2 regions of the Pseudomonas morbosilactucae genome follow, and region 1 is predicted to be linked to the other one. Evidence: predicted binding sites of a transcription regulator. Region 1 holds the regulator's gene; the other holds the start of a gene.
The links. The regulator sigma-54, encoded in region 1, starts transcription at its own class of promoters, with help from an activator protein. The targets are predictions, from matches to a motif close to ANTGGCATNNANNTTGCTNT.

Region 1 (9,310 bases):
CGTGATGCTGGCGGCCACCGCCTTTTCATTGATTGTGCCGGGTATTGCGGCCGCTGAAAGCCTGGGGCTTTCGCCTTGGGCCTCCAGTGGCCTGATCAGCTTGGGCATCATGCTGGGCGCGTTCTGCCTGTTTCTCGTGGACCGCCGGCTCTCCGGCGTCACTCCGGAGGTGCTGGTGGGCACGCCGCAGCACCCGTTGATTCCGCCGCGTATCTGGCTGTTTGTGTTTGCGATCATCGCCCACAACATTCCCGAAGGCATGGCGGTGGGGGTGTCGGCCGGTGGCGGTATGGCCGACGCTGACAGCCTGGCCATGGGCATTGCCCTGCAGGATGTGCCAGAGGGGCTGGTGATCGCGTTGGTGTTGGCAGGGGCGGGGATGTCGCGGGTCAGGGCGTTCCTGATCGGTGCGGCGTCCGGCCTGGTTGAGCCGGTCTTCGCCCTGCTCTGTGCCTGGCTGGTCAGCCTTGCCGAGCTGTTGTTGCCCTTGGGCTTGGCCTTGGCGGCGGGGGCGATGCTCTTGGTGGTGACTCAGGAAGTGATTCCGGAGTCGCGACGCAACGGCAATGAAAAACTCGCCAGCCTTGGGCTGTGCATCGGCTTTTGTCTGATGATGGTGATGGATACGGCACTCGCTTGAGTGCCTGGCGGCAGGCTTGCCCTGTCGCCTTTACTCGCCTTCGTCGAAATAATTGTTGATCAGTGCCACCAGCGCATCCAGCGCTTCCTGCTCCTGCTCGCCTTCGGTTTTCAAATGAATCTTGGTGCCCTTGCCGGCGGCCAGCATCATCATGGCCATGATGCTTTTGCCGTCGACCATGGATTCCGGGGTTCTGCCCGCTCTGATCTGGCAAGGAAACTGACCGGCAACGCCGACGAATTTGGCTGAAGCACGGGCATGCAAGCCCAGTTTGTTGATGATTTCAATTTCCAGAGCAGGCATCGCGGGGTAGATCCTTTCAGCTAAGGTCGCGGTGGCGAACCTGGACGTTCTTCAGGGATTGTTGCAGCACCTGACCCAGGCGTTCGGTCAGGTAGACGGAGCGGTGATGCCCGCCCGTGCAGCCAATGGCAATAGTGACGTAGGCGCGGTTGCTGGCAGCGAAGCGCGGCAACCACTTGAGCAGGTAGCTGGAGATGTCCTGGAACATCTCCTCGACATCCGGCTGTGCCGCCAGGTACTCGGCAACCGGTTGATCCAGCCCCGACTGGTCGCGCAGCTCGGGTTTCCAATAGGGGTTGGGCAGGCAGCGCACATCGAATACCAGGTCCGCATCCACCGGCATCCCGCGTTTGAACCCGAAGGACTCCACCAGGAACGCCGTGCCCGGTTCAGGCTGGTTCAACAGGCGCAACTTGATGGTGTCGCGCAGTTGGTACAGGTTCAGGTTGGTGGTGTTGACCTTGAGGTCGGCCAGATCGACGATCGGCCCGAGCAATTGGGTTTCGTCGTGAATGGCCTCCGCCAGGGAGCGATTAGCGCTGCTGAGCGGATGGCGCCGGCGGGTTTCCGAGAAGCGCTTGAGCAGGGTTTCCTCGTCGGCGTCCAGGTACAGCACATCGCACTGGATGTGCCGGGCACGGACTTCTTCCAGGAGCTCGGGGAAGCGCGACAAGTGGCTGGGCAGGTTGCGTGCGTCAATGGACACCGCCACCAGCGGTTGTGCCAGCTCGGTGTGGATCAACGCACGCTCGGCCAGTTCGGGCAGCAACCCGGCGGGCAAGTTGTCGATGCAGTAGTAACCGTGGTCCTCAAGAACATCGAGGGCGGTGCTTTTACCCGAGCCGGAACGGCCGCTGACGATGATCAAACGCATGGCTAGTGACCGTTCTGTTCGTCCAGGACAACCTGATACAGGGCTTCATTGCTGGAGGCGCTGCGCAGCCGGTCACGCACTTCCTTGCGATCCAGCATGCTGGCGATCTGCCGGAGCAGTTCCAAGTGAGCATCGGTGGCCGCTTCCGGGACCAGCAATACGAACAGCAGGTCGACCGGAGCGCCATCAATGGCGTCGAAATCGATAGGGGCGTCCAGGTGCATCAAGGCGCTGATAGGCGACGCGCACCCTTTTAGACGGCAGTGAGGAATAGCGATGCCGTTGCCAAAACCCGTAGAACCGAGTTTTTCACGGGCAATCAGGCTCTCGAAGACATCCTGCATCTCCAGATCAGGCACTTCGCGGCTGATCAGGTTGGCAATTTGTTCGAGGGCGCGTTTTTTACTGCCGCCCGGCACGTTCACGAGGGAACGGCCGGGGGTCAGGATGCTTTCAAGTCGGATCATGGGAGGGGAGTGTTAGCGACCCGTGCCTTGGAGAAGGTGGAGTTGCTTTTCCTTATGCTTTTTCAGTTGGCGGTCGAGCTTGTCCGTGAGCAGGTCAATCGCAGCATACATATCGTCATGTTCTGCATTGGCGACAACCTCCCCACCGTGGATGTGCAGCGTGGCTTCGATTTTCTGTTTCAGTTTCTCGACAGCCATCGTTACCTGCACATTGGTAATCTTGTCAAAGTGGCGCTCCAGTCGGTCGAGTTTTTCGCCGATATAAGCGCGCAGGGGTTCGGTCACTTCCAGTTGGTGTCCACTGATGTTGACTTGCATACAGCTTCTCCTTCGTTGCCAGTGCATAAGGCGGCAGGCTGGGTTGCCTGCCACTTAGGTTGTGTCCGAAATCATCCTTGCCTGATTGCTGCTCGGTTGCTTTCGAACACACCCTGGAACGCTGTGGCTAGCCCGGCGACTACATCAACCGCTTCCGTTCGCTGGAAGGCGCGATCCCAAGGGATTCGCGGTACTTGGCGACGGTACGACGGGCTACCTGAATGCCTTGTGCCTCCAGTAAACCAGCGATCTTGCTGTCACTCAACGGCTTTTTCTGATTTTCCGCAGCGACCAGTTTTTTGATGATCGCGCGGATCGCCGTGGACGAGCATTCGCCGCCTTCGGAGGTGCTGACGTGGCTGGAGAAAAAGTATTTCAGTTCATATATGCCCCGTGGGGTATGCATGAATTTTTGCGTGGTCACCCGGGAAATGGTCGATTCGTGCATGCCCACCGCCTCAGCGATATCGTGCAGGACCAACGGCTTCATCGCTTCGTCACCGTACTCGAGGAAGCCCCGCTGGTGTTCGACGATCTGGGTGGCGACCTTCATCAGGGTTTCGTTGCGGCTTTGCAGGCTCTTGATGAACCAGCGCGCTTCCTGCAGTTGGTTGCGCATGAAGGTGTTGTCGGCGCTGGTGTCGGCGCGGCGGACAAAACCAGCGTATTGCGCATTCACTCGCAGGCGCGGTACGGATTCCTGATTGAGCTCTACCAGCCAGCGCTCGTTGTCCTTGCGCACAATAACGTCGGGCACAACGTATTCGGCTTCGCTGGACTCGATTTGCGAGCCCGGGCGCGGGTTGAGGCTCTGTACCAGTTCGATGACTTGGCGCAGCTCGTCTTCCTTGAGCTTCATGCGCCGCATCAGTTGGCTGTAGTCGCGGCTGCCCAGCAGGTCAATGTAGTCGGTGACCAGGCGCTGGGCTTCGGCCAGCCATGGGGTCTTGGCCGGCAGTTGACGCAATTGCAGGAGCAGGCATTCGCCTAGGTTGCGGGCGCCGATGCCGGCCGGTTCGAATTGCTGGATGCGGTGCAGGACGGCTTCGATCTCGTCCAGTTCGATGTCCAGTTCCGGATCGAAGGCGTCGAGGATCTCCTCGAGGGTTTCATCCAGGTAGCCCTGATTGTTGATGCAATCGATCAGGGTCACGGCGATCAGGCGATCGGTGTCCGACATCGGGGCCAGGTTCAATTGCCAGAGCAGATGGCTCTGCAGGCTTTCGCCGGCGGAGGTACGGGTGGTGAAGTCCCACTCGTCGTCATCGTTGCTCGGCAGGCTGCTGGCGCTGGTCTGGTAGACGTCTTCCCAGGCAGTGTCGACGGGCAGCTCGTTGGGGATGCGCTCGTTCCATTCGCCTTCCTCGAGGTTGTCCACCGTGGGGGCGGTTTCCTGGTAGGAGGGTTCCTGGATGTCGGTGTTGGGTTTCTGCTCGGCGTTGTCGGCCAATGGGTCGCTGTTATCGAAGTCGTCGCCTTCTTCCTGGCGTTCGAGCATCGGATTGGACTCCAGGGCCTCCTGGATTTCCTGTTGCAGGTCCAGGGTCGACAATTGGAGCAGGCGGATGGCCTGTTGCAGCTGCGGTGTCATCGTCAGCTGCTGGCCCATTCTCAGGACTAGCGATGGTTTCATGGCAGGGGCTTAACACCTTATTCGCCGGCGCACATGCGCCATCCACTACAGGGCGCCGAGGCGCCAAACATAAGCAAATTATATGCCTGAAACTGAAGTGTTTGCCTAGAGCGCTGTAACAATAAAAATTGCAGGATTTTATTGCTTGCGGCGCCCCGGCGACTGGCCAAACACCTCAGTGCTTACAGGCGGAACTCATGGCCCAGGTAGACTTCCTTGACCAATTCATTGGCCAGGATGGTCTCGGAGTCGCCTTCGGCAATCAGCTGGCCGTCGTTGACGATGTAAGCGGTTTCGCAGATATCCAGGGTTTCACGGACGTTATGGTCGGTGATCAGCACACCAATGCCCTTGGCCTTGAGGTGATGAATGATCTGCTTGATGTCGCCGACCGAGATCGGGTCGACACCGGCGAAGGGTTCGTCCAGCAGGATGAACTTTGGTGCGGTAGCCAGGGCGCGAGCAATTTCCACACGGCGGCGTTCACCACCGGACAGGCTCATGCCCAGGTTGTCGCGGATGTGGTTGATGTGGAATTCCTGCAGCAGGCTCTCCAGCTCTTTGCGCCGACCGGCCTTGTCGAGTTCCTTGCGGGTCTCGAGGATGGCCATGATGTTGTCGGCCACCGACAGCTTGCGAAAGATCGAGGCTTCCTGGGGCAGATAACCGATACCGGCACGGGCGCGGCCGTGCATGGGTTGGTGGCTGACATCCAGGTCGTCGATCATGACCCGGCCCTGATCCGCCTGGACCAGGCCGACGATCATGTAGAAGCAGGTGGTCTTGCCGGCGCCGTTGGGACCGAGCAGGCCGACGATCTGGCCGCTGTCGATGGACAGGCTGACGTCACGCACGACCTGACGGCTCTTGTAGCTCTTGGCCAGATGCTGAGCTTTCAGAGTTGCCATTACTGGGCCTTCTGCTCTTCAGTTTTCTTTTTCGGCTGGATCACCATGTCGATCCGCGGACGTGGCGCGGTTACCGAGCTGCCATTGGCGCGGCCGGCATTGGCGACCTGCTTGACGGTGTCGTAGACGATTTTCTCGCCTTCGGTGGTGTTGCCGTCATTGATGACCTTGGCTTTGTCGATCAGCACGATGCGGTTCTGCTGGGCGTGGTACTGGATGGTCACTGCGTAGGCCTGGACCGGTTTCTGGTCGGTGGCTTTCTGCAGTTGCTCGAAGTAGGCCAGGTTGCCCACCGAGGTCACCACGTCGATCTCGCCCGAGTTGGCGCGGGTGATGGTCACGGTGTTGCCGGTGATCTTCATCGAACCTTGGGTAATGATCACGTCACCCTTGTAGGTGGCGATGCCTTGTTTGTCATCCAGTTGCGCGTCATCGGCCTGGATGCGGATGGGTTGCTGGCTATCGTTCGGCAGAGCCCAGGCGCTCACGCTTCCCAGTGCTGCGCCCAGACTGAGCAAAATAGGGAGGGTTTTAACGAGCCTCATACTGTCCTCTTACGTTCGATAGCAGGTTCATCCTGCCGTCTTTCAAATACGCTTTCATTCCCTTGGCAGTCGTCACGCCGCCGGCGCCGTCGATTCTAACGGCTTGCTCGGTCTGCGCATATTGCTTCTGCGGGAATACTGTCATCCGGCTGGTGGTGATCAGCAGGTTGCGATTCTTGTCGTCTTTGCGGGCAACCCGTACCGAATCGATCAGCTCGACCTGGGTGCCGTCCGGGTTGACCTCGCCACGCTCGCTCTGGACGTGCCAGGGGAAGGTGGTGCCGCGGTACATCTGCAGGTCAGGCTTGGTCAGCAGGGTGACTTCGGTGGTCTTGACGTGCTCGACCTTGTCCGAGGTCATTTCGTACTGCATCTTGCCGTCGGGCAGGTACTGCACGCTGCGGGCGTTGATCACGTAATAGTCGATGGCGCTTTCGTCGACCTGGGCCACAGGCTTGTCGAGAAAACGTTCCGGGCTGATGTTCCAGTAGCCCACGGCCGCGAACAAAGCGGCGATGACCCCGAAAATCAGGATGTTGCGAATCTTTTTGCTCAGCATAAGGGGCTCTATAAGTAAGCGGCGTTGGCCGCATCGAGGCTGCCTTGGGCACGCAGGATCAATTCGCAGAACTCACGTGCGGCGCCTTCGCCGCCCCGGGCCTGGGTGATGCCGTGGGCGTGCTCGCGGACGAAGCTGGCCGCATTGGCCACAGCCATGCCCAGGCCGACGCGACGGATCACGGGCAGGTCCGGCAGATCGTCACCCAGGTACGCGACCTGTTCGTAGCTTAGGTTGAGTTGGCCGAGAAGCTCGTCCAGGACCACCAATTTATCCTCGCGGCCCTGATACAGGTGGGGAATCCCCAGGTTCTTGGCGCGGCGCTCGACCACCGGGGTCTTGCGCCCGCTGATGATTGCCGTCTGCACGCCGGCGGCCATCAGCATCTTGATGCCTTGGCCATCCAGGGTGTTGAAGGTCTTGAATTCGCTGCCGTCTTCGAGAAAGTACAGGCGGCCATCGGTGAGCACGCCGTCGACGTCGAACACCGCCAGTTTGATGTGTTTGCCACGTTGCAGCAGATCGTCGCTCATTACATGACTCCCGCGCGCAGCAGGTCGTGCATGTTCAAGGCGCCGATGGGGCGGTCATCCTTGTCCACCACCACCAGGGCGCTGATTTTGTGATCTTCCATGATTTTCAGGGCTTCGGCCGCGAGCATGTCGGCGCGGGCGGTCTTGCCGTGAGGGGTCATGACGTCATCGATGCTGGCTTCATGGATGTTGATGGCGCGGTCCAGGGTCCGGCGCAAGTCACCGTCGGTGAAGATCCCGGCCAGGCGGCCATCGGCTTCGAGGACCACGGTCATGCCCAAACCTTTACGAGTCATTTCCATGAGCGCGTCTTTAAGCAGGGTGCCGCGCTGCACGTTCGGCAGTTCGGCGCCTTCGTGCATCACGTTCTCGACTTTCAGCAGCAGGCGACGGCCCAGCGCGCCACCTGGGTGCGAGAAGGCGAAGTCTTCGGCGGTGAAGCCACGGGCTTCCAGCAGGGCCACGGCCAGGGCATCACCCATTACCAGGGCGGCGGTGGTCGAGGAGGTTGGTGCCAGGTTCAGCGGGCAGGCCTCGGTCTCGACGTGCACGTTGAGGTTGACCTCGGCGGCCTTGGCCAGCGGCGAGTTCGGGTTGCCGGTGATGCTGATCAGCTGGATGCCCAGGCGTTTGATCAGCGGCAGCAGGGTGACGATTTCGTTGGTGGAGCCGGAGTTGGACAGCGCCAGGATCACGTCATCCCGGGTGATCATGCCCATGTCGCCGTGGCTGGCTTCGGCTGGGTGGACAAAAAATGCCGTGGTGCCGGTGCTGGCCAGGGTGGCGGCAATCTTGTTGCCGATGTGCCCGGACTTGCCCATGCCGACCACGACCACTCGGCCCTTGCTGGCCAGAATCATCTCGCAAGCGCGTACGAAATCTGCGTCGATATGGGGCAGCAAGCCTTCTACGGCCTGAATTTCGAGGCGGATGGTGCGTTGTGCTGATTGAATCAGGTCGCTGGATTGGCTCATGTCTGAAATCGTATAGCCCGATGAAAAGGCGGCGATTATAGCGGTAATGAACAAATCCCTCACGCAAGTTCGTCAGGCTTTGTTGCGTCGGGCTAGGGAAAGCGCTGAATCGCCTGTCCTCGACCTGAACGGCCTCGGCTTCGGCCTTGGGCGCTCCGTATCAGCAGTGATATAGTTCGCCGCCAGTTCGGCCTGCCCTGAGGATGTACTCCCGGCAGGGAGCCAAGCGTCCGAGTGAAAGGCTGCATCGCAAGGAGTTTAGATGAGTGCCGATAACGCCTACGCGGTCGAGCTGAAGGGGCTGTCCTTCAAGCGCGGTGCGCGCAGCATCTTCAATAATGTCGATATCCGTATTCAGCGGGGCAAGGTCACCGGCATCATGGGGCCTTCCGGCTGCGGGAAAACCACGCTGCTGCGGCTGATGGGCGCGCAATTGCGGCCCAGCGCCGGCGAAGTGTGGGTCAACGGGCAGAACCTGCCCGCGCTGTCGCGCAGTGACCTGTTCGATGCCCGCAAGCAAATGGGCGTGCTGTTCCAGAGCGGGGCCCTGTTCACCGACCTCGACGTCTTCGAGAACGTGGCTTTCCCCTTGCGGGTTCATACCGAGCTGCCGGAAGAGATGATCCGCGACATCGTCCTGCTCAAGTTGCAGGCCGTCGGGCTGCGCGGCGCCATCGACCTGATGCCGGATGAGCTGTCCGGGGGCATGAAGCGCCGGGTGGCCCTGGCGCGCGCCATTGCCCTGGATCCGCAGATTCTTATGTACGACGAGCCGTTCGTGGGCCAGGACCCGATTGCCATGGGCGTCCTGGTGCGCCTGATCCGCTTGCTCAATGATGCCCTGGGCATCACCAGCATCGTGGTCTCCCACGATCTGGCCGAAACGGCGAGCATCGCTGACTACATCTATGTGGTGGGCGATGGCCAGGTGCTGGGCCAGGGAACTCCTGCCGAGCTGATGGACTCCGACAATCCGCGCATCCGTCAATTCATGAAAGGCGATCCTGACGGCCCGGTACCGTTCCACTTTCCAGCGCCGGACTACCGCGCAGATCTCCTGGGGAAGCGCTGATGCGCAAAATATCGTTACTCGAACGGGTTCGCCTCTTCGGTCGTTCAGGCATTGATGTCCTGGCGGTACTGGGGCGTTCCAGTCTGTTTCTGTTCCATGCCTTGTTGGGGCGCGGCGGCATTGGCGGTGGCTTTGGCCTGTTGGTCAAGCAACTGCACTCGGTGGGGGTGATGTCCCTGGTGATCATCGTGGTTTCCGGGGTGTTCATCGGCATGGTGCTGGCCCTGCAGGGGTTCAACATCCTGTCCAGCTACGGTTCCGAGCAAGCGGTGGGGCAGATGGTCGCCCTGACGTTGCTGCGTGAACTCGGCCCGGTGGTGACGGCGCTGCTGTTCGCCGGTCGCGCGGGTTCGGCCCTGACCGCGGAAATCGGCAACATGAAGTCCACCGAGCAACTCTCCAGCCTGGAGATGATCGGTGTCGACCCGCTCAAATACATCATTGCCCCGCGCCTGTGGGCGGGTTTCATTTCCCTGCCGTTGCT
Region 2 (9,310 bases), on a different contig from region 1:
TTGGCGAAGAACAACGCAAGCAAATCGGCTCTACCGCGGTGGTCGCCCTGGCCCATCAAGGCGTCCATGGCGTCCTGGCCATCGCCAGCCGCGACCCGCAGCACTACAAAAGCTCGGTGGGCACCCTGTTCCTCAGCTACATCGCCGAAGTCCTGGGCCGCGTACTGCCGCGGTTCACCCACTCGCTGCGCTCGGTACGCTGACCATGGAACGGCAACTGGACGCCTACTGCGAGCACCTGCGCAGTGAGCGCCAGGTGTCGCCCCATACCCTGGAAGCCTATCGCCGCGACCTGAACAAGGTCCTGGCCTACTGCCAAAAGCAGCAGGTCGGCAGCTGGCCAGCTGGATATCCAAAGCCTGCGCAGCCTGATCGCCCGCCTCCATCAGCAAGGCCAGTCCTCACGCAGCCTGGCGCGCCTGCTGTCTGCAGTGCGCGGCCTGTACCACTACCTGAACCGTGAAGGCCTGTGCGATCACGACCCAGCCAATGGCCTGGCGCCACCCAAGGGCGAACGGCGCCTGCCCAAGACCCTGGACACCGACCGCACCCTGCAACTGCTCGACGGCGCCGTGGAAGATGACTTTCTGGCCCACCGAGACCAAGCGATGCTGGAGCTGTTCTACTCCTGCGGTCTGCGTCTTTCCGAGCTGACCGGCCTCAACCTGGATCAGTTGGACCTGGCCGGCGGCCTGGTGCAGGTGCATGGCAAAGGCAGCAAGACCCGGGTCCTGCCAGTGGGCCGCAAAGCCCGCGAGGCCCTGGAACAGTGGTTGCCACTGCGGGACTTGAGCAACCCGCCAGACGGGGCGGTGTTCGTCAGCCAGCAAGGCCGGCGCCTGGGCTCAAGGGCCATCCAACTGCGGGTCAAGGCGGCGGGGGCCCGCGAGCTGGGGCAGAACCTGCACCCCCACATGCTGCGGCACTCCTTTGCCAGCCACCTGCTGGAATCCTCCCAGGACCTGCGCGCCGTGCAGGAGTTACTGGGCCACTCGGACATCAAGACCACGCAGATCTACACCCACCTGGACTTCCAGCACCTGGCGGCGGTCTACGACAGCGCCCATCCACGGGCCAAACGCACCAAAGGCGGTGAGTAATGACGATCAAACTGATCACCTTCGACCTCGATGACACCCTGTGGGACACCGCGCCCGTGATCGTCAGCGCCGAAGCCACGCTGCGCCAATGGCTGACCGATCACGCGCCAAACCTGGGCGGCGTGCCGGTGGAACACCTGTGGGCGATTCGCGAACGGGTGCTGGGCCTGGAGCCGAGCCTCAAGCACCGGATCAGTGCCTTGCGTCGCCGGGTGCTGTTCCACGCCCTGGAAGAGGCCGGCTATGACCATGCCCAGGCCAATCAACTGGCCGACCAGAGTTTCGAAGTCTTCCTGCATGCCCGGCACCAGCTGGAAATCTTTCCCGAGGTACACCCGACCCTCGAAGCCCTGGCCAATGACTACGCCCTGGGTGTGGTCACCAACGGCAACGCCGACGTGCGCCGCCTGGGCCTGGCGGATTACTTCAAGTTTGCCTTGTGTGCCGAAGACATCGGCATCGCCAAGCCGGATTCGCGGCTGTTCCACGAAGCCCTGCAGCGGGGCCAGGCCACGGCGGATACCGCGGTGCATATCGGCGACCACCCCGGTGACGACATTGCCGGCGCCCAGCAAGCGGGCTTGCGTGCCATCTGGTTCAATCCCGGCGGCAAAACCTGGGAGGCCGAGCGCGCACCCGACGCCGAGATCCGCAGCCTGACCGAGCTCCCCGCCCTCCTCAGCCGCTGGAAGTAAACCCAGCCGCTGACCGCAGCTTTTCTCTGCCCATGAAAAAACCCGCAGCGACGGCGGGTTTTTTCAGCAAGCAGGTAGGCAGGCTCAGATAGGCCGGCTGCCGTACTTGTTGTCAGGCTTCTTGGGCGGATCGGCGACCACGTTGGCCTCGACTTCCTGCACTTTACCGCCACGGGCCAGGAACTCTTCCATGGCACGCGCCAGTGCATCACGCTCTTTGTTCTTGGCCTCGACGCTTGGCAGCTCGTCTACCGAGACCGCAGCCTTGGCCTTGCCTTTGGCGGTCGGGGCAGGAACATCACTGCCGTCGTCTTCCGCTACATCCTCGGCGGCCGCTTCAAGACCTTCTTCGGTTTCTTCTTCGTCGCCTACTTCGAGGTCGTCGTTTTCCAGATCATCGTCGCTCATGTTCTACCTCATGACTTGCGAAAAGCAGATTAGTTATAGCCCAGCTGAGCCGACTGTCGAAGGCTGCTGGAAAAAAATCAACATCCGCTGCCAGGCAGCGGCTTAAGCCTTGTCACCGTGCAAGGTGGCAAGGACTTTACGAGCACCGCCATGATCACGATGCTCGCCCAGATAAACACCTTGCCAGTTGCCTAACGCCAAGCGACCCGCCGACACCGGCAGGCTGATTTGACAGCCTAGCAAACTGGCCTTGAAGTGCGCCGGGAGGTCATCCGCGCCTTCGTCGTCATGTTCAAACCCTGCCACGCCTTGCGGCACCAGGGTGTTGAAAAAACGTTCGAAATCGCGCCGAACCGCCGGATCGGCATTCTCGTTGACGGTCAACGAGGCCGAGGTATGTTGCAGCCAAAAGTGCAACAAACCCACTCGGCATGCCTTCAGTTCGGGCAGGCCGGCGAGCAACTCGTCGGTCACCAGGTGAAAGCCCCGGGGCCTTGCCCGCAGGGTAATCAGAGTCTGTTGCCACATAGAGTTCTCCGCGCTTCGGCGCGCATTCTAGCGCGCTCAGGGAAAAAACAAAGAGCCTAATATTCCCGCTTTGCTGTAAGCAATTGGCCTGGGGAAAATCCCTACGACAAACACCGGATAGCGTCGTAGAAAAAACCTTTCAGCCACTCCTGGAATGACAAACACCAGGCAAAAAAATGCCCGGCAAGCCGGGCATTTTTTGACGGGCGGGGGTTACAGGTTGTAACCGCGCTCGTTGTGTTGCGCCAAGTCGAGGCCGACCGCTTCTTCTTCCTCGGTGACACGCAGGCCCATGACGGCATCCAGCACCTTGAGAATGATGAAGGTCACGATCGCGGTGTAGATCACCGTGAAGCCTACGCCTTTGCACTGAATCCACACTTGGGCCGCGATGTCGGTCACGGTGCCGAAGCCGCCCAGGGAAGGTGCAGCGAAGACGCCCGTGAGGATCGCGCCGAGGATACCGCCGATACCGTGCACGCCGAAGGCGTCCAGGGAGTCGTCGTAGCCCAGTTTGCGTTTCAGGCTGGTGGCGCAGAAGAAGCACACCACGCCAGCGGCCAGGCCGATCACCAGAGCGCCCATCGGGCCCACGGTGCCGGCTGCCGGAGTAATAGCCACCAGGCCGGCTACCACACCCGAAGCAATGCCCAGAGCGCTTGGTTTACCGTGGGTCAGCCACTCGGCGAACATCCAGCCCAGTGCGGCAGCAGCGGTAGCGATCTGAGTCACCAGCATCGCCATGCCGGCAGTGCCGTTGGCCGCAGCGGCGGAACCGGCGTTGAAGCCGAACCAGCCCACCCACAGCATTGCTGCGCCCATCAGGGTGTAACCCAGGTTGTGCGGGGCCATCGGCGTGGTTGGGAAGCCTTTACGCTTGCCGAGCACGATGCACGCCACCAGGCCAGCGATACCGGCGTTGATGTGCACCACGGTGCCGCCCGCGAAGTCGAGGACGCCCCAGTCCCACATCAGGCCGCCGTTGCCGGACCAGACCATGTGTGCGATTGGCGCATACACCAGGGTGAACCACACGCCCATGAAGATCAGCATGGCGGAGAACTTCATGCGCTCGGCGAAGGCACCAACGATCAGCGCAGGGGTGATGATGGCGAAGGTCATCTGGAAGGTGATGAACACCGCCTCAGGGAACAGCGCCGCTGGGCCGGTGATGCTGGCCGGGGTGACACCGGCTAGGAATGCCTTGCCCATGCCGCCGAAGAACGAGTTGAAGTTGACGACGCCCTGTTCCATGCCGGTGGTGTCGAACGCAATGCTGTAGCCATAAATGACCCACAGGATGCTGATCAGGCCGGTGATGGCGAAGCACTGCATCAGCACGGAAAGAATGTTTTTCGAGCGCACCATGCCGCCGTAGAACAGCGCCAGGCCGGGAATGGTCATGAACAGCACCAGGGCTGTGGAGGTCAGCATCCAGGCGGTGTCACCGGAATTGAGGACTGGGGCCGCCACTTCGTCTGCCGCCATGGCCAGGCCAGGCATTACGAGGGACAAAAGGGCTCCTAGCCCTGCGGTTTTACGCAGAGTCATATTGTTTTCTCCTGGGGCGTTGGGTTTGGCGGCTTAGATTGCGTCGGTATCGGTTTCGCCGGTACGGATGCGAATAGCCTGTTCCAGATTGACCACGAAGATCTTGCCGTCACCGATCTTGCCGGTGTTGGCTGCCTTGGTTATCGCCTCGATAACCCGATCAAGGTCCTTGTCGTCAATGGCGACGTCGATCTTCACCTTGGGCAGGAAATCGACCACGTATTCCGCGCCGCGATACAGCTCGGTGTGACCCTTCTGCCGGCCGAAGCCTTTGACTTCAGTGACGGTAATGCCCTGCACGCCGATCTCGGACAGCGACTCGCGCACATCGTCCAATTTGAACGGCTTGATGATGGCAGTGACTAGCTTCATGAAAACTCTCTCCCGAATTGGTGGACTTGCCCCAGGAAAACAAACCCGACTCAAGTCTAAGCGCAGTGCCTGGCTTTGTAACGCATCGTCGGCCCTACTCAGCCAGACCGACGCCAGCAAACCACTCCTGACGAAACACTTCCCCGCTCCGCCTGCTGCACTGCATTCGTCACAGCGACTGCATCAGTGCATGGGTCACTAGGCACTAAGCAGAAACCTTGCCAGCTCGGGAAAAACCCATGATTTCAGTCCCTTGCCCGGCTGCATCGCTACTTGTTTGCCATCACTGCCGCGGATACGCACAACAACGGTGCGCAGCCGCCCGGCCGGATGCTCGAAAAGCGTGCAGCCGTGCCGACAGGAATGACTATAGACACTGCGTGATACACTGCGGCCCATCTGATTTCAGGACCTTCCCATGCTCGCGCCCAAAGACCTTCTCGACGCCCTGAGCGGCCACGCCTCCCGCCTGTTCAGCAATGACAGCCCGTTGCCCCGCAATGAAATCGAAAGCCAGTTCAAGGCCCTCCTGCAGAGCGGCTTCAGCAAACTGGACCTGGTCAGCCGGGAAGAATTCGACAGCCAGATGGTGGTCCTGGCCCGCACCCGCGCCCGCCTGGAAAGCCTGGAAGCCAAGGTCGCCGAGCTGGAAGCGAAGCTCAATCCCAGCGAGCAGTAACCTGCCAGGCCCCGCGCTCCAGGGGCAGGCTTGAGCGCGGTGCAGAGTAACCGCCGCTTGAGCCTTGCCCCCAGGCGAAGATTTTCCGCCCGATCCGTTCATTTCCCTTCGCCCCCGCCGATAACCTGCTCAGCACTCGCCGCCACCGTTCAACAGCACCATCGCCTGCCGGAACACACCTGGCCGACATCCGCTTAGAATGCGCTGGCCGCTGCAACGCGCCGCTGACCCCGACCGACTTTCCGTTGTGCAACAGGTAGCCCTATGACCTCGCCGAAACCCTTCAGCCGATTGGCGTTCTTCGTCCATGCCGCCGAGATGCTCAACCATTACCAGGCGGTCTGGGAGTTGCTCGGTGCCGACGGCTTCGACGTGGTGCTGCACGGCAGCCCGCAAGAACGGGCCAAAAGCCGCGAGCTGATCGGCGGCCTCGGCTACCACTGCCATGACAGCGAGCAGGTGCTGGACGCCGCCCATCGTTATGACATCGTGGTGTCCAACCACAGCATGTACACCCACCGCTCCCAGCCGCTGACCAAAGCCCTGGGCCACCGCCAGGTGCGGTTCATGTATGCCCTGGGCAAGGCCAAGCACAACTTCGCCAGTTGGAACGCCCATTACGACCTGATCCTGTGCTTCGGCCCCTGGCAGGCCGAGCGCTTGCGCGAGTGCTGCGACGCGGTGCCGTTCCAGATGGGCTATCCGCGCTACGACGCCTACTTCCGCGACACCTCCTTGCAAGGCGCGGTGCCGGCCGACCTGAACCTGGACCCGACCAAGAAAACCGTGCTGTGGCTGCCCACCTGGCTGGAGCTGTCGTCCATCAGCCGTTACGCCGACGCCATGGCCGGGCTGTGCGAACGCTACAACGTGATCGTCAAAACCCATCCGCTGTCCGCCGAGGCACCAGCCGACGCCGGGGCCATGGAGCAGCTCAAGCAGTACCCGTTCACTGCGGTGATCACGTGGGTCTACGACAACCTCAAGCTGTTCCGTTGCGCCGACTTTGTGGTGTGCGACTACGGTGGAACCGCTTTCGGCGCCTTGTACCTGGACAAGAACCTGCTGTTGTTGAATGTTCCTGGCGCCGAACAGGATGAGCTGACGGGGGACGCTTCGCCCGACATCCTGCTGCGCAACGACATTTTCAGCCTAGACCCGGATACCCGCTGGCAATTGGCTGAACGCCTGGCCGACGACCAGCTCTGGCAACAACAGGCTGCCGTGCGCCAACGCCTGCGCCGCCATTACTTTGCTCCCAGCTATGGTTTCTCTGCAGAGTTGGCAGTACTGGCGCTGCGCAACATCGAAACCTTAATCAAACAAGGATGACGTCATGGTGATCTGGCTGGTCGGCCTGTCGGGTGCAGGCAAAACCACCATTGGCCGGGCCCTGTATGCCAGCCTGAAGGCGCAGCGGCCGCAGACCGTGTTTGTCGACGGCGACGAAATCCGCGCGCTGTTCCGCCATGACCAGCGGGCCGACGCCTATAGCATCGCCGGGCGGCGGGTGAATGCCGAGCGCATCCAGGCCCTGTGCGGCTGGCTCGATAGCCAGGGCATCGATGTGGTGTGCTGCATCCTGTCGATCTTCCAGGACATCAGCGACGACAACCGGCAGCGCTTCTCCAGTTACAAGGAAGTCTTTGTCGATGTGCCTTTGAGCACCCTGGTCAGCCGTGACAACAAAGGCCTGTACCAGTCCGCCCTGCGCGGCGAACAAAGCAATGTGGTGGGCATGGACATCGCCTACCCGCCGCCGCAACGCCCGGACCTGGTCCTGCATAATCGCCACGACCCCGATGACCTTCCGGGTTACGTGGAATGCCTTCGTCTTCTGTGCGGGTATCCGTCTTCATGCTGAACTACCCCTACAGCACCGGCGACCTGCTGGCCACGCCGCAGACCTATCGCTACAGCACGTACCAGGGCGCACCCTTTGTCGAGGCCTGGCGCGCCTCGCGCCTGCAAGCCTGTGGACAACTTCCCGCGCCGGTACCGCTGCTGCTGGCAGACCCGGGGCCGGAAGCCACGACCGACAGCGCCACACTGCTCAGCCAACTGTGCCTGGACTTGCGGGCCGACCGCAGCACCTTCAGCCCCCGGGTCGCCTACTGGCTGCCTCGCCTGCTGAAAAAATTCGAAGTCAGCAAGCGCCTGCACGAGTGCTATGAAACCGCCGCCCCCCATCGCCCGCAGCCCCACAGCCCCTATTCAGACCTGCTGCCTTACCTGTTGCTGGCCGAATGCATGCTGCATGGCTGGGCCGCAAGCGGCGCGGCGTACTACCTCAGCGCCCTGCTCAAACTGACGGATACCCTGGTCTCGCAGCAGGCACGCCTGACAGCGGATCAGGGCGCCTACCTGGCCTGGCTGCTGGCAGAAGAACAGCACGTGCTCGGCACCCTCGCTGCGGAGGTCGGCCTATGAGTCCCCCCCGTCTGGTCATTTTGTGTGCCCACACCGCACGCTCTGTGGCTTATCTGCAGGGCTTGGCGGCGGCGGGCATCCAACCTGAGTCGGTGATTGTCTATGGCGCAGGCGGCGGCCCGTTGCAGACCACCCGCGACCTTCAAGTCCGGCGGCTGCCGGGGCTGTTCTGCCCTGACCTGAGCCAGGACCTCGACGCCTGCCTGAACGCCCTACAGTGGCCCCACGAAGTCTGCGCCGCCCAGGCCCTGGACGACGCCGAGCTGCTGGCCTGCGTGGAGCGCCAGGCGCCGGACTTGCTGGTGTATTCGGGCTACGGCGGCCAACTGGTACCGCCGGCCCTGCTGCGACGCCAGCCGGTGCTGCACATCCACTCCGGCTGGCTGCCGGACTACCGTGGCAGCACCACCCTGTATTACCAGGTGCTCGAACAACGCCAATGCGCCGCCAGCGCCTTGCTTCTCGACGAACAGATCGACACCGGGCCGGTGGTGGCTCGCCAGCAATACCCCTTGCCACCGGCGGGCATGGACATCGACTACCTGTACGACAACGCCATCCGCGCCGACCTGCTGGTGCGGGTCCTGGCCCGCTGGCGCCACGACCCCGGCACCCTACAGGCCCTGCCGGCCGAGGCCGAACAACCGCCCTACTTCATCATTCACCCGCTGCTCAAACACTTGGCACTGCTGGCGGTGGATCGCGCCGAGGAGACGCCATGAGCGGCACCGTACAGAGCATCCGTTTCGGGACCAAATCCGAAACCCTGGAGCGCCTGCTACCGCGAGTCACCCGCTCGCAGATCCTGCCGCTGTATTTCTTTACCGCCGGGCAGTGGCGAGACCGGCCTGCCGAGGTGCTGCAAAACATCGCCGGCATGGAGCATGGCGGCTGCGTGATCGTGCGCAGCAGCGCGCAGAATGAGGACGGCTTCAACAGCTCCATGGCGGGCCTGTTCGCCAGTTGCCTGAATGTGTGCGCCAGCGATCCCCACGCCCTCAGCACGGCCATCGAACAGGTGATGGCGTCCTTCGCCGAGCACCCGAGCGAAGACAATCAGGTGCTGATCCAGCCGATGCTGACCTCGATCCAAATGAGCGGCGTGGTGATGACCCACGACCTGGAGCACGGCGCGCCCTACTACGTCATCAACTACGACGATGAGAGCGGGCTCACCGATACCATCACTGGCGGGCTGGGCATCCAGAAAACCGTACTGATCTACCGCGACACCGAGGGCGAGCAATTGCGTTCGCCGCGCCTGCAGGCCGTGCTCGAGGCCTGCCGGGAACTCGAAGCCCTGTGCGGCGCCGTGCCCCTGGACATCGAATTCGCCGTGGACCTTCACCAGCAGGTGTATGTGCTGCAGGTGCGGCGTATCACCCTGTGCAACACCTGGCACCCGGTCACCGAACGCCGGGTCGCGCGCCAGCTGGAACACATCCGGCACTTCCTGGGCAAACGCCTGGGCCCGCGGGCGGGTCTGTACGGCGACAGCACCCTGCTCGGGGTCATGCCCGACTGGAACCCCGCAGAGATCATCGGCA

Region 2: glnK (P-II family nitrogen regulator) is a predicted target of sigma-54. The motif match lies at 4,861-4,880, and genes of this name have one in related genera.

What each region holds. Positions count from the first base shown of each region.
Region 1 covers NZ_JALQCX010000037.1:69,505-78,814, reverse strand. Annotated here, with positions in the region: gene M1B35_RS20180 (ZIP family metal transporter) at 1-640, shown strand, start outside; gene M1B35_RS20175 (HPr family phosphocarrier protein) at 671-943, opposite strand; gene rapZ (RNase adapter RapZ) at 960-1,817, opposite strand; gene ptsN (PTS IIA-like nitrogen regulatory protein PtsN) at 1,820-2,284, opposite strand; gene hpf (ribosome hibernation-promoting factor, HPF/YfiA family) at 2,297-2,602, opposite strand; gene M1B35_RS20155 (RNA polymerase factor sigma-54) at 2,742-4,235, opposite strand; gene lptB (LPS export ABC transporter ATP-binding protein) at 4,418-5,143, opposite strand; gene lptA (lipopolysaccharide transport periplasmic protein LptA) at 5,143-5,688, opposite strand; gene lptC (LPS export ABC transporter periplasmic protein LptC) at 5,675-6,247, opposite strand; gene M1B35_RS20135 (KdsC family phosphatase) at 6,256-6,780, opposite strand; gene M1B35_RS20130 (KpsF/GutQ family sugar-phosphate isomerase) at 6,780-7,754, opposite strand; gene M1B35_RS20125 (ATP-binding cassette domain-containing protein) at 8,017-8,826, shown strand; gene mlaE (lipid asymmetry maintenance ABC transporter permease subunit MlaE) at 8,826-9,310, shown strand, end outside.
Region 2 covers NZ_JALQCX010000033.1:42,490-51,799, reverse strand. Annotated here, with positions in the region: gene M1B35_RS17705 (DUF484 family protein) at 1-203, shown strand, start outside; partial or broken gene xerC (tyrosine recombinase XerC) at 206-1,100, shown strand; gene M1B35_RS17695 (HAD family hydrolase) at 1,100-1,795, shown strand; gene sutA (transcriptional regulator SutA) at 1,880-2,203, opposite strand; gene M1B35_RS17685 (secondary thiamine-phosphate synthase enzyme YjbQ) at 2,306-2,731, opposite strand; gene M1B35_RS17680 (ammonium transporter) at 2,945-4,282, opposite strand; gene glnK (P-II family nitrogen regulator) at 4,316-4,654, opposite strand; gene M1B35_RS17670 (accessory factor UbiK family protein) at 5,073-5,333, shown strand; gene M1B35_RS17665 (CDP-glycerol glycerophosphotransferase family protein) at 5,598-6,665, shown strand; gene M1B35_RS17660 (adenylyl-sulfate kinase) at 6,670-7,197, shown strand; gene M1B35_RS17655 (hypothetical protein) at 7,158-7,763, shown strand; gene M1B35_RS17650 (formyltransferase family protein) at 7,760-8,485, shown strand; gene M1B35_RS17645 (PEP/pyruvate-binding domain-containing protein) at 8,482-9,310, shown strand, end outside.